2 regions of the Arthrobacter sp. 10T425 genome follow, and region 2 is predicted to be linked to the other one. Evidence: predicted binding sites of a transcription regulator. Region 2 holds the regulator's gene; the other holds the start of a gene.

Region 1 (9,376 bases), on a different contig from region 2:
CGCCTCGACACGGCCAACCTGGAGGTCGACGACCTCAGCATCCACACCCCGGACCTCGATGACGTGTTTTTCGCGCTCACCGGCCGGGTCGAGACGAAGGGAACCGAATTATGACCACCATCGCCGCCAAGCGCCGGACGGCCCCGGGCACCCGCCAGCAAGCGCACGTCATTGCCGACTCGCTGACGATGCTGCGCCGCAACCTGCTGCACATGCTGCGCTATCCGGGCCTGTCGGTGTTCACCATCGTGGGGCCGGTAGTCCTGCTGCTGTTTTTCGTGTTCGTGTTCGGCGGCACGCTCGGGGCCGGCCTGCCCGGCGCGGATCCGTCCGGCGGGCGCGAGGCGTATGTCGCCTACGTCATGCCGGGCATCCTGCTGTTGACCATCGCCGGCAGCGCAGGCGGCATCGCGACGACCGTGTCGATGGACATGACCGAGGGCATCACCGCGCGGTTCCGGACGATGGCGATCTCGCGGGCCGCGGTGCTCGCCGGGCACGTGCTTGGCAATACCATCCAGGCGATTATCGCCGTCGTGCTTGTGCTCGGCGTCGGCCTCCTGATTGGCTTCCGCCCGACCGCCGGGTTTGTCGAATGGATCTCCGCCGCAGGTCTGATCGTGCTCATCGCGTACGCGATCAGCTGGCTCGGGGTGGCCATGGGCATGCAGGCGAAGTCGGCCGAGACCGCCAGCAACCTGCCCCTCGTGCTGACCTTCCTGCCCTTCCTCAGCAGCGGCTTTGTGCCGACCGAGTCGATGCCGGAATGGCTGCAGTGGTTCGCGCAGTACCAGCCGTTCACGCCGTTCATCGAGGCCATCCGCGGGCTGCTGCTCGGTACCCCGCTCGGCTGGAGCCCGGTGCTGGCAATCGGGTGGTGCGTCGTGATTGTGGTCGCCGGGTACGCCTGGTCGATGGCGATCTACGAGCGCAAGTCGGTGCGCTGAGCCCGGGTGCCCCCGTACCGGCGGGCGGTCGCGAGCGCATCGCGGCCGCCCGCCCTGTGCTTCAGCCGAGGTGGCGTTCGGCGTCAAGGCTGCCGCGCGGGTGAGTGCCGGCCGGACCGGCGTCGTCGCCGTCGCTCTGGCGTTGCAAGGCTGGATCCCGCAAGTGTCGACGGCGCGGTGCCCGGGGAATCTGTCACGAGGGGTCAGCGCCAGCCGAGCTGCGGCGCCACATACTTCAGGATCGACTCGATGACGTGGGCGTTGTAGTCGACACCGAGCTGGTTCGGGACCGTGAGGAGCAGGGTGTCTGCCGCGGCGATCGCCTCGTCCTCGGCCAGCTTCGCGGCCAGCTCGTCCGGGGCACCGGCGTAGGAGCGGCCAAAGACCGCGCGCGTTTTCTCGTCGATGTTGCCCACCTGGTCGGAGCTGTGGCGGTCGCGGGCGAAGTATTGCCAGTCGCGCTCGTCCGTCAGCGCGAAGATGCTGCGGCTGACCGAGACGCGCGGCTCCCGCTCGTGCCCCGCCTCCTTCCAGGCCTGCCGGTAGAGCTCGATCTGCTCGGCCTGCTGGACGTGGAAGGGCTTGCCGCTCTCATCATCCTTGAGCGTGGAGCTCTGCAGGTTCATGCCGAGCTTCGCCGCCCAGATGGCCGTGGCGTTCGAGCCGGAGCCCCACCAGATGCGCTCGCGCAGGCCCCTCGATTGCGGCTCCACGCGCAGCAGGCCCGGAGGGTTCGGGAACATCGGGCGGGGGTTCGGCGCCGCAAAGCCCTTGCCAGTGAGCACCTCGAGCAGACGCTCGGCGTGCCTGCGGCCCATGTCGGCGTCCGACTCGCCCTCGGCGGGGGCGAAGCCGAAGTAACGCCATCCGTCGATGACCTGCTCGGGTGAACCCCTGCTGATGCCCAGCTGCAGCCGGCCGCCCGCGATCAGGTCGGCCGCGCCAGCGTCTTCTGCCATGTAGAGCGGGTTCTCGTAGCGCATGTCGATCACGCCGGTGCCGATCTCGATGCGGCTTGTCCGGGCCCCGATCGCGGCGAGCAGCGGGAACGGGGAGGCGTATTGCTGCGCGAAGTGGTGGACTCGGAAGTAGGCGCCGTCCGCACCCAGCTCCTCGGCCGCGACCGCGAGGTCGATCGCCTGCAACAGCGCGTCCGACGCGGTGCGCGTGCCGGAATCCGGGTGGTCGGTCCAGTGGCCGAAGGACAGGAATCCGATGTTCTTCACACCGGAAACGAACATGGTGGCGGCGGTTCTTATTCCCGCGGGCCCTCAGCCTCGCACCCCTCCCGCGGCACGCCTGGCGCCCCTTAGGCGGGACCGGGGGATCAGCCGGCCGAGTAGGGGGTCCGGAAGAGGGTGATTCCCCATTCCGGGTTGTGCAGCACGATTCCAGTCTCCCGCTGTGCAAACTGAAACGGAGCCTGAAGGTATCGTTTCATCCGCGCCTGTTCCTGGTCCCACGGGAAGTTGCACGTGCCCAGGGAACTTTCCAGTGTCCCCACATCCGGCGTGATCGTTTCGCCGGCAATGCTGACCGTGACCGCATACGAAGCGCAGGGGATACGCACGGACATCACCGTGCGGCCGCCAACGCTGCCGAACCGTACCGCGTAATCGCCGGAGCTCATTCCCGGATCACGGGGCACAGAAGCCGGCGTCATGGAACCGGATGTGAAGTACTGGCACTCCAGCGCTCCATTGCCTACGACTTTCTCTGCACGCTGTGGCCGGCATTCATCTAAACCGTGCCCGGGGGCAGGCGGAATCGGCGGAGCCGGGGCGAGGGTCATGCCTGGTGACAGTCCGGCGCCCGTCGATGGTGCGGCCGTGGCGGCGGGCGGTTTGGTGACGGTTTGCTCGCCTGCCGACGTGCTGAGTGGGAAAGTTGACGCGCAGGCCGCGGTTAGCGCGACGACGGCGAGGCATACTACGGACAGCAGTGTCGGCGTCGTGTGCAATCCATAACGAGCGGGTCCCCCGGGCGCGGCCATGATCCGAACCCTAGGGGTTCGGGGCTTGTCCGTGCAACAACCCCCAGGCTAGGGGACCGGGGCCGGTGAGCTCTGCTGAACGTGCTGGTCCAGGACGTCCCGGGCGGTGGTCCACGTCCGGCTCCCGTACCGGTCGTTGCTGACGTAGTTCAGGGTCGCGTCGCCGCTGAACATGCTGGCGAAGTACTGCATGCCCTGCCACGGCGGGAACGGCTTGTCAGAGGCCGGCATGAGGGCTTTGACGACCCGGCTCATAGCAGTCAAGGAGCCGACGCTGCCCGCGTAGAGGAGCCCGAATTGCGTTCCGGTCAGGTCGGACATGGTGGCTGCCAGGGTCCTTGCCGTGACCTGGTCTCCGGCGATCTGAAGGACGCGGGGCGCCCGCTCGTCGAGGGCGGCGGCGGCGGTGTAGGAGGCAGTGTCATCCTTCGTGGTGAAGTCGAGCACCTGGTCGGCGTCGGACCAGAAGAGCACCCGACGCCGGGAGAACAGGATCATGGGAGCCTGCCCGGAGAGCATGTCGGTGAAGGCGCCATTGAGGATGGAAGTGGCCCGGATTTCGGTGGCATCCAGCCGCTGTGCAAAGTCTCGGCGGAACTGTAAGTTCCGGTTGGTTCGGGGGCGGATTCCGCGGTAATCGATGGAGTAATCGGAAGGGATGAAACGCGGTACGCCCACCGCGGCCGCCGCCTCCAGCAAGCGCGATTGGGCGTCGAAAATTGCGCTGTCCACGCCGTTGATCGCGGAGACTACGCAGTCAACATCCGCGCAGGCCCTTCGGAGGGCCACCGGATCGTCGTAGCCCGCCTGGATCACTTCGACGCCTTGGGCGCGGAGCTGCGCAATGCGCTCCGTGCTGGTCCCAGGCCGTGTCAGGACCCGAACGGTGGCCCCCAGGGCGACCAAATTCTGCAGGATACGCCCGCCGAGATCGCCGGTGGCGCCGGCCAGAAGGACAGTGCCCGGAGTGGGAGTCGTCGGGATCATGGTTCGCACCTCAAGTGTCGGGCGGAAAGGGATGGTGGGCTAAAGACTACCAACGGCAGGGCAGCTGCGATTCCCGCGTGTGACTCAATGCATCCCGGGCCGGACTGATCAGCGGAACCGTTGGACGTCGGTTCGCGGGTCGGCCTCTACTGCCAGCGGTGGGATTCCAGCGCGCGAAACAGGGGAGCGCGGCCGCTTTTCAGATGGTCAACGGGGCGGGACCCGCCGAGTTCCCGGCAGGGTGTAACCATCCAGGCCGTGAAGTAGTTGTGCGGAACCTTCAGTTCTATGGCGCGCTGGAAGAGGTCGACGACGGTCGGGTGGAGGTGGCCGCCGGCGACGAATTGGAATCCCGGGCAGAACGTGCCGTCGTCGATGAAGACGCGGACGAGCTGCTGCATTACAGGGTCGGGGTCGTCCATCAGTTCGGCGAGGCGGCGGCGGACCTGTTCCAGGGCGGGCAGCGTGAATTCTTCCCTGATCCCCGCCCAGATCTGGTCGTTGATCGGCTGACGGTTCAGTGTCACCGTTGCCTAGCCGCCGTCGCTGATGTCGTCCAGGAGCCACTGGACGGAGCGTGGATTCCGGCGCAGCGTGAAGGTGCGCAGCGCTGAATTAGCCCCCAGCCGGGCCTCGACGCGCCAGTATTCGGTACCGGCCGGGTTGGCGCCAGCGGCGGCCGTGCATCGGGTGCCCCGCCCGGCGTCACCGCCGATCCAGTGCCGGGATTCGGTGGCCGGATCGACAAGCCAGATCCGTCCGTCGTGCCGGATGGCAAGGGGCTTGCCTGCCGGGTCGAGCCGGACTTGAAGGTCAAGGGTTCGTGTGGGGTTTTCGGTGCTGAGGGTCATGGGGGTGGTCTTTCGTGGTGCGGTGCTGCGGGGGCGTGTTGGCGTTAGGCGGCTTTGACGAGGGGGAGTTCGTCCCAATGGGTGGTGTAGCGGGGGGAGAGCATGTCCCGTTTCATGGTCCAGTCCGGCCCGCCCCGTATGCCGGCGTGGCCGAGGCCGATGGAGCCGCGCCCGTATCGGCGGGTCACATCTTCCAGGAGGGTTCCGATGTGGCGTTCCTCGTGCGGATTTTGGAACAGGGCCAGCGGTGCCTGGTTGCCGGTGGGCCGCAGGTCGGTGACCATGATGCCGGCCCGGGCGTATTTGATGCCTTCCTGGATGTGGGGCAGGAGGGCGTGGGCGGCCCGGGTGAGCAGGACGGGATCGGCGGTGGGCATCGGCAGCGGCACGCACACCGAGGGGTAGGAGGTGTCGTTCGGGTTGAAGTGCGAGGTGCCGGCGAAGGCGGTGAGGACCTTGGCCTGGAGGCTGTATTTGGCCAGCCGTGCCGATGCCTGCTGGCCGTAGACGGACAGGACCTGCCGCATGCCGGCGGCGGTGGTGATGGGGGTGGCGAAGGAGCGCGAGAAGATGAGCTGGTCCCGGCCGATCCGTTCTTCCTCCATCGGGATGCACGGCGTGCCCTGCAGCTCCAGGACGGTGCGCATCATGACCACGGAGAAGCGGTCCCGGATCATCACCGGGTCGGCCCGGGACAGGTCAAGGATGGACTGAAGCCCTAAGGCGTTGAGGCGTTTGGTCAGGCGCGTCGCGACGCCCCAGATTTCGATCACAGACAGCCGGCCCATCAGCGCTTCTCTGGTGGCGGCGGGCACGGAGTCCCAGTGGCAGACCCCGTCGAAGGCCGGGTTGTGCTTTGCCCATTTGTTGGCCAGTTTCGCGAGGGTCTTGGTCCCGGCGATCCCGACGCAGACCGGAACCCCCACGTTGCGCCGCACGGCTGCCTTCATGGTCTGGCCCAGGACCAGCAGGTCCTCCGGCGCGCCTTTGACGCCCAGGAAGGCCTCGTCGATGCTGTAAACCTCCAACCAAGCGCTGTAGCGGCCCAGCAGTTCCATCACCCGGGCGCTGATGTCCCCGTAAAGCTCGTAGTTGCTCGAGAGGGCAACAAGTCCCCACTCCTTCGCCCGCGGGGCGAGTTTGAACCATGGTTCACCGAGGCCGATGCCGAGAGCCTTGGCTTCCGGGGACCGGGTGACGGCGCACCCGTCGTTGTTGGACAGTACGACGACGGGCCGGCCTTCGAGGGACGGGTCGAATGCCCGCTCGGCCGAGGCGTAGAAGCAGTTCACATCCACGTGCGCGATCTGCGGCATCCGCCGCATCGGGGAGGGCTTAGACATGGTGTGCCTCAAACATGGTGCAGGCAGCGGGTCGCGACGCCCCAGATGACCAGATCCGACAGGGACGGAACGCGGATGTCCGGGTAGGACGGATTCTCCGCCTGCAGCACGACGCCGGCGGCCGTGATCCGCAGCCGCTTGATGGTCAATTCTCCGTCCAGGACGGCTATGACTACGGACCCGTCCTTGGGTTCCACGGCCCGGTTGACGATCAGTTCATCCCCGTCGCTGATGCCGGCGCGTTCCATCGAGTCTCCGGAGACCCGCACGACGTACGTGCTGGTGATGTCCTTGATCAGATGCTCGTTCAGGTCAATCCGCCCATCAAAGTAGTCCTGCGCCGGCGATGGATACCCGGCCGCGACGGGGACCGGAGAGATCAGCACCGACAGCAACGACATGCCCGCGTCTATCACGCGGGGACCGACAACAACGCCCACAACACACCCTTATTCGAATATATGTTCGATACATTCAGTGTAGCCGGATGGGCCGACAAAAGTTGGACTCTGCCCATATCCCTCGGCTGCGTGGGCAGCGCGGTTTCTCCTCAACATCGCAACACCTGACTGAAGGGGTGCTGTATATGGAACGCTCGGCGCGTCGTCTGCGGAAGGTGGGGCCTGCGGGCTTGGTTGAGCGTAGGCGCTGTTATCGGCGTTTGGGCAGCCAACTTTTGACAGTTGAGCCGTGATTCCCTTAGAACAGCGGCCAGGGCACCGCCGACATCTCACCGCTCGGAGCCGGAAACCGCCCGGCCAAGCGCAACCGTGCGCAGCGCGCGGCGAGCGATGCGATTTCTTCGGCGCTGAGCAAGTCCGCCAGGTTTCGGCCCAGCCCACCGTGCAGTCCTTCGCTGACACGATCGATGCCGTCGCGTTCCTCGGCGGTCAGAGCGTCTCCCAGCCATCCCCACAGCACCGTGCGCAGCTTGTGGTCACGGTGAAAGGTGAGCCCATGGTCCACGCCGTGCCGGTGTCCGTCCGTCATGGCAAGAATGTGGTCGCCTTTGCGGTCGGCGTTGTTGACGACCATGTCGAACACCGCCATGCGTCTGAGCGCCGGCGAGTCTTCGTGCACGAGGGCGACCATCCTTCCGTTCTCATCCCGTCCCTCGAGAACGTGTTTCCAGCCCGTCTCCGGAACCTGGTCCGTCGCGACCAGGTTCACGGCGCTTTGGGCGGGGTCTTGCTCCTGCCAGAGCTGCACCATTCCTTCGCCCATCGGACCATCGCGCAGCCAGGTGTGCGGCACGACGTCCCAGCCTAAGACTTGCGAGACCAGGTAGGCGGCCACCTCCCGGTGAGCCAGGGTGCCGTGGGGAAAATCCCACAGCGGACTTTCGCCTGCTATCGGCTTATAGACGACCACCATGTCGCCGATGCTGCCCAGAAATGTAGCGTTTGAAGCCGTCGTGATGCGGCCGGTGAGCGTCAGCTCGGCGGTCGCTAGGTCCGGCGCTGGCATCAGACCTCGGGAAGGGTGCAGATGTGCCCGTCGGCGTCTATGGGGTAACCGCAGAGCGGGCACGTCGGACGCCCGGCGCCCACGATCTCACGGGTGCGCTTGGCGAATGCGCGGGCGGTGCCGACCGGCATGCGCACCAGCAGCATTTCGGGCTCGTTGGCGCCGTCCTCATCAAGCGATTCGTCGTTGTCATCAGCATCAGCATCGACGTCGGTGATGGGGTAGGCCTCAATTACGACCTGGGCCGTGGTTGGGTCCCAACCTAAGCTCATGGCGCCGGTGCGAAACTGCTCCTGAACGGCCTCGAGCTGGTCATTGTCGACAAGTTCAATGGGAGTGCTCGCGGGAATGCTGAAGGGGTTGCCCTCGACGGTGATGAGCTGGTCGAGAATTTCGTCGATCTTCTCCGCGAGCAGAGCCGACTGCTGCTTCTCCAGGGCAATACTCACGATCTGCGTCCCTGCGCGCACCTGCAGGTAGAACGTGCGCGCCCCTGGAAGGCCAATGGTGCCGACGACGATTCGATCAGGCCAGGCAAACTCGTGAACACGTGTAGGCATGTCAGTATTTTAGGCACATGAGGTTCATGGCGCCTTTTGCCCTGCACCGCCGCCCACCGGCGCATCGCCAGAGTGGATGCCGTTCGACAGCCACGACAGGTCACCCGCGTCGGTGTTGGTCGCGTAGACGCTCGGCCGACTGGCGCCGTAGCGCACGATCGATACGGAGGCGGGGCCCACGTTAATACGCTGGAACAGGTCAAGGTGCATGCCGAGCGCGTCGGCGAGGATTGACTTGATGATGTCGCCGTGACTTACTGCCACCCACACGGCCCCTGGCCGTACTCGGCTTCGAAGGCTGCATCGTGGCGTCGAATCGCTGCCACCGACCGAGCCTGCATCGCGGCCATGGATTCACCGCCGGGAAAGACGACGGCGGACGGTTGCGACTGCACAACCGGCCACAAATCCTCGGTCGCGAGATCACTGAGCGTGCGGCCCTGCCACTGGCCGTAATCGCACTCGGTGAGATCGAGATCGACCGGCGCGTACGGCGTGCCAGCCTGGCGATCGAGGATGAGCTGGGCGGTCTGCTGACAACGCTCAAGAGGGCTCGACACCACCCCGACTGCGGGCACGGCCGCGAGCCGGTCTCCGGTCAGAGCCGCCTGGTCGCGCCCGATCTGGTCCAGGCTGACGCCGACGGCCCGACCGGCCAGCAGTCCAGTGGCATTGGCTGTGGTGCGGCCGTGCCGCACGAGAATAACTGTCGCCATCCACCCAGCCTAACCACCCGATCGACGGCGGTGTGCACCGTACCGGGTCGCGCCTTATCAGTTCGTCTTTTCGCGGACCCTCACGCAGGCGGGCTGGAATACCACGGTGATTCACGACGTCGTTCCTGAACAGATCGCGAAACTGAAGGTGCGGCCCGGGGGGCGAGATCGCCCGTGGCGGCGCCGATTTGGCCTCCACACTCATGCGGCATGGGGTGGTCGACGAGTTTCGAATTCTCGTCCATCCCGTGGTCCTGGGGCAGGGGAGGCCGCTGTTTGAGGCCCCCGGATGTCCGGATGAACCTTAGGCCCGAGGGCACGCGGACGTCCGGCAACGGCGTGGTCTTGCTCCGCTCCTCGGGGGACGGCTTCTAAGGGCATACCCTTTGGCCTGTCAGCGGATTACCCGATAGCGCACGTGGGTAACGAGGCGGGAACCGCTGACGTCCGTCGGCTCAAGCTTGAGGTCCGTCACGCCGTCCAGCAGCCGCTCACCCGCTCCCAGGACTATG
Region 2 (9,376 bases):
TAGACAGCGGTGATCACCTGCTGGTCCAGGCCGGCACCGGCACCGGCAAGTCGCTGGCCTACCTGATTCCGCTGATCGCGCATTCGCTGACCAGCAACAAGCCCACGCTGGTCTCCACCGCCACCCTGGCGCTGCAAACGCAGATTGTGGGCCGTGACCTGCCCAGGCTGCTTAAGACCATCACCCCTGCCCTGGAGCGGCCCGTCAAGGTCGCCCTGGTCAAGGGCCGGTCCAACTACGTCTGCCGGCACAAACTCGAGGGCGGCTTCCCGTCCGAAGAACCTTCCGAGGGACAGCTGTTTTCCCTCGGCGAGGACACGTCCGTGCCGCACTTCGCCGCCGCACTTGGCGGGCCGTCCTCCCAGCTGGGCAAGGAAGTTGTCCGGCTGCGCGAATGGGCCGAGGAGACCGCCACGGGGGACCGCGACGAGCTCATGCCGGGCGTCACGGACCGGGCCTGGCGCCAGGTCTCGGTCACCTCCATGGAGTGCCTCGGCGCGCAAAAATGCCCGCTCGCGGCCGAATGCTTCAGCGAGCTGGCACGGCAGAACGCCGCCGATGCCGACGTCGTGGTCACCAACCACGCCATGCTCGCCGTCAGTGCCTTCGAAGGCCTGGCGGTGCTGCCCGAGTACGACGTCGTCGTGGTGGATGAAGCACACGAACTTCAGGACCGCGTCACGGGCGCGGTCTCGGGCCAGCTCTCCGTGGCGATGGTGCACGCCGCCGCGTCCGGGGCCCGGAAGCACACGGGCATCACCGTGGATGCGCTGAACAATGCCGCCGCCCACCTGGAGCTCGCCATCGACGGCGTCCCCAGCGGGCTGATGCCCAACGGCCTGAACAGCGATCAGCTGGACTGCATCGACCAGCTGCGCGACGCGTGCCGCGCCGCCCTGTCCGATTCCAAGGGCGACAGCTCCGTGTCGGCGGACGGCGGACGGCAGCTGGCCCGCTCGCGCCTCATGGTCATCCTGGAGCTCTGTGAACGCCTCCTGGCCGCGCGCGAAAACCGCGAAGTCGTGTGGTTCTCCCGCAACAGCAGCTTCGACCCGGCGCAGGGCTACTCCCAGCCGGACGAGAGCGCGCCGGCGTTGATCAACGTTGCCCCGCTGAGCGTCGCAGGGCGGTTGCGCGAGGGCCTGTTCGCGGACCACACCGTCATCCTCACCTCGGCCACACTGGCCATCGGCGCTGCCTTCGAACCCGCCGCCGGCGGCCTGGGCCTGGTTGGCAACGGCGCCCCGAGCTGGACCGGCGTCGACGTCGGCTCCCCGTTCGACTACCCGAAGCAGGGCATCCTCTACGTAGCCAGGCACCTGCCCAAACCCAGCCGCGGAACGTCCCCCGAGGCCCTGGACGAACTCGAGAAGCTGATCCGCGCCTCCGGCGGAGGCGCCCTGTGCCTGTTCTCCTCGCGGCGCGCCGCAGAGGAAGCAGCCGAGGCCATGCGGCCCCGGCTGGGCCTCAGCATCCTGTGCCAGGGGGAGTCGACCATGACGGCGCTCGTGCGGCAGTTTGCCGACGAACCTGACACGTGTTTGTTCGGCACCATGTCCCTCTGGCAGGGCGTCGACGTCCCTGGCGTGTCCTGCCGGCTGGTGGTCATCGACCGGATACCCTTCCCGCGGCCGGACGACCCGCTGATGACGGCACGTTCGCGGGCCGTGGCCCAGGCCGGCGGCAATGGCTTCATGGCCGTCTCGGCCACGCACGCCGCCATCCGCCTCGCGCAGGGCGCCGGACGGCTGATCCGCTCGACCTCGGATAAGGGCGTGGTGGCAGTGCTGGATTCGCGGCTCTCCACGGAGCGTTACGGCGGCTTCCTGCGCGCCGCGCTGCCGCCGTTCTGGCCCACCACCGATTCATCGATAGCCATGGCAGCCCTGAAGCGCCTGGCGAAAGACTCCGCGAAAGCCTAAGTCCCAAACCGGGGCCGCCACCCTGCGCCGGAAATCCGCCGCGGGGTGGCCGCTCCGAACTGGCAGCATGCCCCGGATGGCTAAGGGGAGCGCAGTTTAGAGAGAGCGCAGTTTAGAGGGAGCGCAGTACCGATACGACCTTGCCCATGATGACGGCGTGGTCGCCCAGGATGGGCTCGTACTGGGTGTTTTGCGGCAACAGCCACGTGTGGCCGTCCCGCTGGCGGAAGGTCTTGACCGTGGCTTCGTCGTCCAGCAGGGCGGCAACGATATCGCCGTTCACGGCATCACCCTGGCGGCGGACAACCACCCAGTCGCCGTCGCAGATGGCGGCGTCGATCATCGAGTCGCCGGCCACCTTGAGCATGAAGAGTTCGCCATGGCCCACGAGTTGGCGGGGCAGCGGCATGACGTCCTCCACCACCTGGTCCGCGAGGATCGGCCCGCCGGCGGCGATGCGTCCGACGAACGGCACCATTGCCGTGTCAGTGGCGCTGGCGAGCTCGGTTACCGACAGGCCGCCGACGGCCCGCAAGGGGCTGGACTTCTCGATACCAGATATCGGCGTGGCCCCCTCGTCCAGGGTCAGCGGCATGAGCACTTCCATGGCCCGGGGCCGCTTCGGATCACGCCGCAGGTAGCCAAGCTTTTCCAGTTGGGAGAGCTGGTGGGTCACGCTCGACAGGCTGGCGAGACCGACGGTGTCTCCGATTTCGCGCATGGACGGCGGGTAGCCCTTGTCCGTGACGGACCGCTGGATGGTCTCCAGGATTTTCTTTTGCCGGACGGTGAGGCTCTTGGGGGCCCGGGCGGGCTGCGGGCTCCGTGGGGTGGCCCTGCCGCCGGTGGCTTGTGCTGCCATGTTCGCCAACGCCTTTCCGTTCCGCCCGGCTGCCGTGGCTGCTGTCACCGGGAACTTCCGGCCTGAAATGTCAGACCCTGCTGATCAACTACGAATGAATTCCCACTGGTAGTTCGAAAGTGGGAGTTCGAAAGTGGTTGTCCTGTCCCTCAAAAATAGGCCAGCCGCAGACCTTTTTCAAACATTTGTTCTAGCGAGTCTCGACATCGTTCGTTAGTAAGTGCTAAAACAGAACTAGCAAGATTCGAATATGTGTTCGATTCCGACGATCTGGGTTCGCAGGCAATGTTCGTTTCTATGTTCGAAGGTTCGGCCGGTTGGCGGCGAGTACGTGAGTACGCCGGGCGGCAACTTATGGTCCAGGAGGGCTCAGTTCATGTCAGTTTCAAGCGCGTTTGACGGCACTAACATTCAGGGCGTCACGACCCGCCACCGTGGTGTTGGTCCGGGTGGCGCAGCGGATCGCCGCAGCATCGGACACGGCAGCATCGGACACGGCGGCCTCGCCCAAAGCGGTTCCAGTCACGGCAACGTGTACCCGCTCAACGCCAGGCGCCGCGGCTCCGCGCCGTCGCGGGCGCAGCAAGGAGCCGCCGCCGCGGTTTCCGGCGGCCGGACCAAGCAGCCGCCGCTTCGGCTCACCCGGCGCGGACGCTTCGTCTTTTTCGGCGTCCCCCTGATTCTGCTGGCGGCGTTCATCCTGTCCTTCAGCGGATTCCTCAACGCTCCCGCGAAAGCGGCAGATTCCGCAGACCAGCTCTCGGTGACGCCGACCGTATCCGTCACAGTCCAACCGGGGGAGTCCCTCTGGGCCATTGCCGGGTCGGTGGCCCCGGAGCGCGATCCCCGCGATGTTGTGGCCGATATCGTGCAGTTGAACAATCTGGACGCCGCGCGTGTGATGCCGGGCCAGCAACTGTTTGTTCCGTCCAAGTAGCCACCCCCGGGTGCCGTCGCGGGCGTCACAGTTTCAGCGCCCGTCCCGCTACCACTTAAACTGGTCACGTGACTGACCAGCTTGAGCGCCTCAACCGACTGCCCCTCCGAACCAATCTGCGTGGCCTGCGTCCGTATGGCGCGCCGCAGCTGGACGTCCCCATCCTGCTCAACGTCAACGAGAACACCCATGGGGTCCCGGCCGATGTCCGCGCCGCGATTACCGAAGCCGTGAGCGCCGCCGCTGCCGGGCTGAACCGCTATCCGGACCGCGAATTCACCGAATTGCGCGAAGCCCTCGCCGAATACCTTGGCCATGGGCTGGACGCGGAGAACATCTGGGCCGCGAATGGTTCCAACGAAGTCCTTCAGCAAATCCTCCAGGCCTTCGGAGGCCCTGGCCGGACGGCCCTCGGGTTCCCTCCCACGTATTCGATGTACCCGCTGCTGGCCTCCGGCACGGATACGGAGTACGTCGTCGGGGCCCGCGCGTCCGACTATGGGCTCAGTGCGGAATCAGCGGCACAGCAAGTCCGCGAGCTTCAGCCCAACATTGTCTTCCTCTGTTCCCCGAACAACCCGACCGGCACGGGGCTGGGCCTTGATGTGGTCGAGGCAGTCTATGACGCCGGCGAGGCCAGCCAGACCATCGTGATCGTCGACGAGGCCTATCACGAGTTCGCCCACGACGGCACGCCCAGTGCCCTCACCCTGCTGCCTGGCCGGGAGCGGCTCATCGTCTCGCGCACCATGAGCAAGGCCTTCGCCCTCGCGGGTGCGCGGCTCGGCTACATGGCCGCGGCCCCGGAGGTCGCGGATGCCCTGCGCCTGGTCCGTCTCCCGTACCACCTCTCCGCTATCACCCAGGCTGCGGCCCTGGCTGCCCTGCGCCACCGGGAGGCGCTCATGGCGGACGTCGAGGACATCAAGCGCCAGCGCGACCGGATCGTGTCGGAACTGACGCGGTTGGGCTTGGCCCCGGCCGCGTCTGATTCCAACTACGTGTTCTTCGGCGGCCTCGAGAACCCCCATGAGGTTTGGCAGCGCATGCTGGACGCCGGTGTCCTCATCCGCGACGTCGGTATTCCGGGGCACCTGCGCGTCACCGCCGGCACTGAGACAGAAACCACAGCCTTCCTGGAGGCACTTGAACTCATCCTGGCCGGCTCCGCAAAGCCGCAGGCCTAGACTTGGTGGGGAGCCCAATCGTCCCCGCCAGATTGCCCAACACCCTGCCTTCTTCCAAAGGACACATCTACATGAGCACCACCGGATCCACCGCCGCCGAGGGCCGGACCGCACGCATGGAACGGACCACCAGCGAGTCCTCGGTCCTGGTCGAGATCAACCTGGACGGCACCGGCGTTTCAGACATCAGCACGTCGGTCCCGTTCTACGACCACATGCTGACGGCCCTCAGCAAGCACTCCTTGATCGACATGACCGTCAAGGCCACCGGCGACACCCACATCGATGTCCACCACACTGTCGAGGACGTGGCCATCACTTTCGGCGAGGTTCTGCGGACCGCCCTGGGCAACAAAGCCGGGATCCGCCGTTTTGGCGAGGCGACCGTTCCCCTCGATGAGGCCCTCGCGCAAGCTGTCGTGGACGTCTCCGGCCGTCCCTACCTGGTCCACGCCGGCGAGCCGGCAGGACAGGAATACCACCTGATCGGCGGCCACTTTACGGGCTCCCTGACCCGCCACGTCTTCGAGGCGATCACCCTTCACGCGGGGATCTGCCTGCACATGAACGTCACTGCCGGGCGTGACCCCCACCACATCGTCGAGGCCCAGTTCAAGGCCTTTGCCCGTGCCCTGCGCGCAGCCGTCGAGCCGGATCCCCGCGTCGAGGGCATCCCGTCGACAAAGGGTGCTTTGTGACCGGCCCTGTGCTCCGCGACGGGGCCATCATCGACCCCGCCGCCGCGGCCAAGCCGGTCTCCCCGCAGGGAAAGCCCACAGTTACGGTGCTGGACTACGGCTCCGGGAATGTCCGGTCCGCCGTCCGCGCGCTGGAGCGGGCCGGCGCCGAAGTCATCCTCAGCTCCAAGCCTGAGGATGTCCTCAATGCCGACGGCCTCGTCGTCCCCGGTGTCGGCGCCTTCGAAACCGTCATGCGCGAACTCAAGGCCGTTGACGCCATCCGCATGATCGGCCGCCGTGTCGCCGGAGGCCGCCCCGTGCTGGCCATTTGCGTCGGGCTCCAAGTGCTGTTCGAGGCCGGCGTCGAACACGGCACCGAAGCCGAGGGCATGGGGGAATGGCCCGGCAAGGTGGAACTGTTGCCTGCCGACGTCGTGCCCCACATGGGCTGGAACACCGTCGCCGTCCCCGAAGGGTCCAGGCTCTTCGCCGGGGTTGAGGACGAGCGCTTCTACTTCGTGCACTCCTACGGTGTCCAGAAGTGGGACTTCGACGTCATCCAGCCGCGGATGGCTGCGCCGCTGGTGACCTGGTCCGACCACGGTGCCCCGTTCATCGCGGCCGTGGAAAACGGCCCGCTGTGTGCCACCCAGTTCCACCCGGAGAAGTCCGGCGACGCCGGCGCCCGGCTGCTGCGCAACTGGGTCCAGAGCCTGCGCCCCGCAGCCCCGGACCTTACCGCAGCCCCGGAAGGGACCGCCTAGATGTGGTCCCTGGTGCTCATGGGCGTGGCCGGCCTGCTGGTTGGCGGCGGGATCTCCTTCCGCCAGCAGAAAAGTCCGCTCTGGGTGCAGATCGTTTTCTACATCCTCGCCGGCATGTCACTGCTGGCCGCCTACCTCCTGACCCTGCCGGCGTCCTGACCGCCCCTCCCCACCACCATCCCCAAGCTGAGGACTCCACGATGACCACCGAAACCCCGCTGCCCGTACTCGAGCTCCTGCCCGCCGTCGACGTCGTCAACGGACAGGCCGTCCGGCTCGTACAGGGCGAAGCCGGCAGCGAGACGAGCTACGGCACCCCGCTGGAGGCCGCCCTCAACTGGCAGCAGCAGGGGGCTGAGTGGGTGCATCTGGTCGACCTGGACGCCGCGTTCGGGCGCGGCTCCAACGCCGAGCTCCTGCGCGAGGTCGTCGGCCGGCTCGATATCAAGGTGGAGCTCTCCGGCGGCCTTCGCGACGACGAATCCCTTGAGAAGGCCCTCGATCTCGGCGTCGCACGCGTCAACCTGGGCACGGCGGCACTGGAAAACCCGGAATGGACGGCCCGGGTGATCGAGCGCTTCGGCGACAAGATTGCCGTCGGCCTGGATGTCCGCGGCACCACCCTCGCCGGCCGGGGCTGGACCAAGGAAGGCGGGGACCTCTGGGACGTGCTCGGCCGCCTCGAGGACGCCGGCTGCGCCCGGTACGTCGTGACCGATGTGACCAAGGACGGCACGCTCCAGGGCCCCAACGTCGAACTCCTGCGCCAGATGGTCGAGAAAACGGGCAAGCCGGTGGTCGCCTCCGGCGGCATTTCCAGCCTCGAGGATCTCAAGGTCCTGCGCTCCCTGGTGCCGCTCGGCGTCGAAGGCGCCATCGTCGGCAAGGCCCTCTACAACGGCAACTTCACCCTGCCCGAGGCCCTCGACGTCGCCGGCCGCCGCTAGCGGCGAAGGCGCCCATGACGCACTCCAACGACACCCACGACCCCAATAACCGCCACGAGACAATGCAGGCAGGGACCGGGGCCGGTCCCGTCCGGCATCTGCCCGGGCACATCGCGGCGGCCCTTGCCGGCGCCGGCGGGGCCACCGACTCCGCCGGCCAACCCTGGGCAGGGCGCAGCCTGTCCGGCGATGACGCCAAGATCCATAATTTCGACGACGACGACGGCACCGCCGACGCCGGCTATCTGGCGGCTTTGTCCGACCTCGCCGCGGGCACTGGCGACGAGGCGGCCGTGGTGGCCGCGCTGGCCACCGCCCGGGTGTTCGTGCCAATCCTCGCCCAGCTCGCCGAAGAGGGCGAGGCCGCGGCCGGGCCCAGCGGGGATCCGCTGCACTCGGACAAGCAGGCCGACATGGCCCTGGTGACGCTCAGGGCGCCGGACGGGCGGACGGCCATGCCGGTGTTCACCTCGGCGGCGTCACTGACGGCGTGGCACCCGGAGGCCAGGCCGGTCGCCGTGTACGCGGCCCGGGCCGCCTTGTCAGCGGTCGCGGAAGGCGCGGAGCTGCTCGTGCTCGATCCCGGCTCGGAAGTGACGTTCGTGGTCCGCCGGCCGGCAGTCTGGGCCCTCGCCCAGCAGCAGCCATGGACGCCGTCATACGCCGATCCCGATCTCGCGGGTGCACTCGGGGAAGGCGCGGTTGGCTTTCCGGCGGTCCGCCGTGTTGAAATTCATCCGGGGGGTGGAGTTGCCTCGGCCACGGCCGATGGCAGGCGGCTCCCCGGTGGGGGAGCCGGCCCGGAACTCCGTGTGGTCCTCTACCTTGAAGACGGTCTCGACGCCGCCGGCGTGCAGTCGATCGTCGCCGGTCTCAATAACGCCTGGGCCCGGAATGAAATCTTTGCCGAGCGGGTTGATTCGATCGAGGTCAAGCTGCAGCGCGCAGCACCATAGCTGACGGCCCAACGGGGGGACCTCCCGGTCCTGCCGTGGGCAGTACCAGAAGGATATAGTCCGTGAATTTCGCGCTTTACCGTCAGCTGCTGGCGATCCGGCCCATCAGGCGCCTCCTGTTGGTCGGCATGATCGCCCGCATACCGCACTCGGCGGCCGGCGTCCTGCTGACCCTGCACATCGTCCTGACCCTCGGCCAGGGCTACGCCGCCGCCGGAGCGGCCGCCGCCGTGATGACGATCGGTATCGCCGTCGGCGCGCCCTGGCGCGGACGCCGGGTCGACACCGTGGGGCTGCGAAAGGCGCTGATTCCGTCTGTGGTCTCCGAGGCCGTGATCTGGTCGATCGTGCCGCACGTGTCCTACGAGGCCCTGTTGCCCCTGGTCTTCATCGGGGGCCTGCTGACCCTGCCCATCTTCAGCGTGGTGCGGCAGTCGCTGGGCGTGCTGGCCCCCGGGGAACAGCGCCGGACTGCCTTTGCGCTCGACGCCATCGCCACCGAGCTGGTCTTCATGATCGGCCCGGCCGTCGGAGCCGTCGTCGCGACCAGCGGCCAGTCCGTCCTGGGCCTGACAGTCGTGGGAGTGGCCACATCCGTCTCCGGGCTCTTCCTCATGTGGTTCAACCCGCCCACCCGGAGTGCTTCCCCGGACGCCGGGCTTGAGGCGCAGGAGCTGGAGTGCGCGGAAGCCGCAGTGGTCGCCGCCGCGCCGGCCCACCTGCAGGAGGCAGCAGCCGAACTGGCACCCCTGGCGGCCGCCGCCGAGGAGCGCCGCCGGCGGGGATCCGGCCTGCGCCACAGGGTCATCCACAACTTCAGCTGGTTCACCGCCGCCGTAGCCGCCGTGTTTGCCGTCGGCGCCGGTGCCGGCATGGTCCTCAGCGGCACCGACGTCGGCATCGTCGCGGCGCTCCAGACCGGCGGCCACCAGGCCGAAATCGGCATCGTGTTCCTCTTCTGGTGCGCGGCCTCGGTGGTGGGCGGCGTCCTCTACGGTGCCATGCACCGGGCCGTTTCCCCGATCCTCCTGTTGCTGGGGATGTCAGCGCTGACGGTCCCGATGGCCTTCGCGACCGACGTCTGGACGCTCAGCCTGCTCGCGTTGCTGCCGGGTCTGCTG

Evidence for each region. The regulator LexA, encoded in region 2, represses DNA repair genes until DNA is damaged. The targets are predictions, from matches to a motif close to TCGAACANNTGTTCGA.
Region 1: a site for LexA is predicted at 6,575-6,590, ahead of AC1DDH_RS02215 (LexA family protein). Genes of this name have one in related genera too.

The regions. Positions count from the first base shown of each region.
Region 1 is NZ_JBFTGZ010000001.1:443,723-453,098, forward strand. It holds gene AC1DDH_RS02175 (ATP-binding cassette domain-containing protein) at 1-114, shown strand, start outside; gene AC1DDH_RS02180 (ABC transporter permease) at 111-947, shown strand; gene AC1DDH_RS02185 (LLM class flavin-dependent oxidoreductase) at 1,151-2,188, opposite strand; gene AC1DDH_RS02190 (hypothetical protein) at 2,275-2,577, opposite strand; gene AC1DDH_RS02195 (NmrA family NAD(P)-binding protein) at 2,989-3,927, opposite strand; gene AC1DDH_RS02200 (hypothetical protein) at 4,074-4,454, opposite strand; gene AC1DDH_RS02205 (hypothetical protein) at 4,461-4,778, opposite strand; gene AC1DDH_RS02210 (Y-family DNA polymerase) at 4,823-6,121, opposite strand; gene AC1DDH_RS02215 (LexA family protein) at 6,130-6,561, opposite strand; gene AC1DDH_RS02220 (SCO1664 family protein) at 6,821-7,588, opposite strand; gene AC1DDH_RS02225 (DUF3090 domain-containing protein) at 7,588-8,148, opposite strand; partial or broken gene AC1DDH_RS02230 (histidine phosphatase family protein) at 8,173-8,864, opposite strand; gene AC1DDH_RS02235 (dihydrofolate reductase family protein) at 9,068-9,172, shown strand; gene AC1DDH_RS02240 (dihydrofolate reductase family protein) at 9,259-9,376, opposite strand, start outside.
Region 2 is NZ_JBFTGZ010000019.1:47,759-57,134, reverse strand. It holds gene AC1DDH_RS18500 (ATP-dependent DNA helicase) at 1-1,922, shown strand, start outside; gene lexA (transcriptional repressor LexA) at 2,035-2,784, opposite strand; gene AC1DDH_RS18490 (LysM peptidoglycan-binding domain-containing protein) at 3,317-3,721, shown strand; gene AC1DDH_RS18485 (histidinol-phosphate transaminase) at 3,790-4,908, shown strand; gene hisB (imidazoleglycerol-phosphate dehydratase HisB) at 4,980-5,606, shown strand; gene hisH (imidazole glycerol phosphate synthase subunit HisH) at 5,603-6,352, shown strand; gene AC1DDH_RS18470 (hypothetical protein) at 6,353-6,511, shown strand; gene priA (bifunctional 1-(5-phosphoribosyl)-5-((5-phosphoribosylamino)methylideneamino)imidazole-4-carboxamide isomerase/phosphoribosylanthranilate isomerase PriA) at 6,553-7,299, shown strand; gene AC1DDH_RS18460 (SseB family protein) at 7,362-8,255, shown strand; gene AC1DDH_RS18455 (MFS transporter) at 8,318-9,376, shown strand, end outside.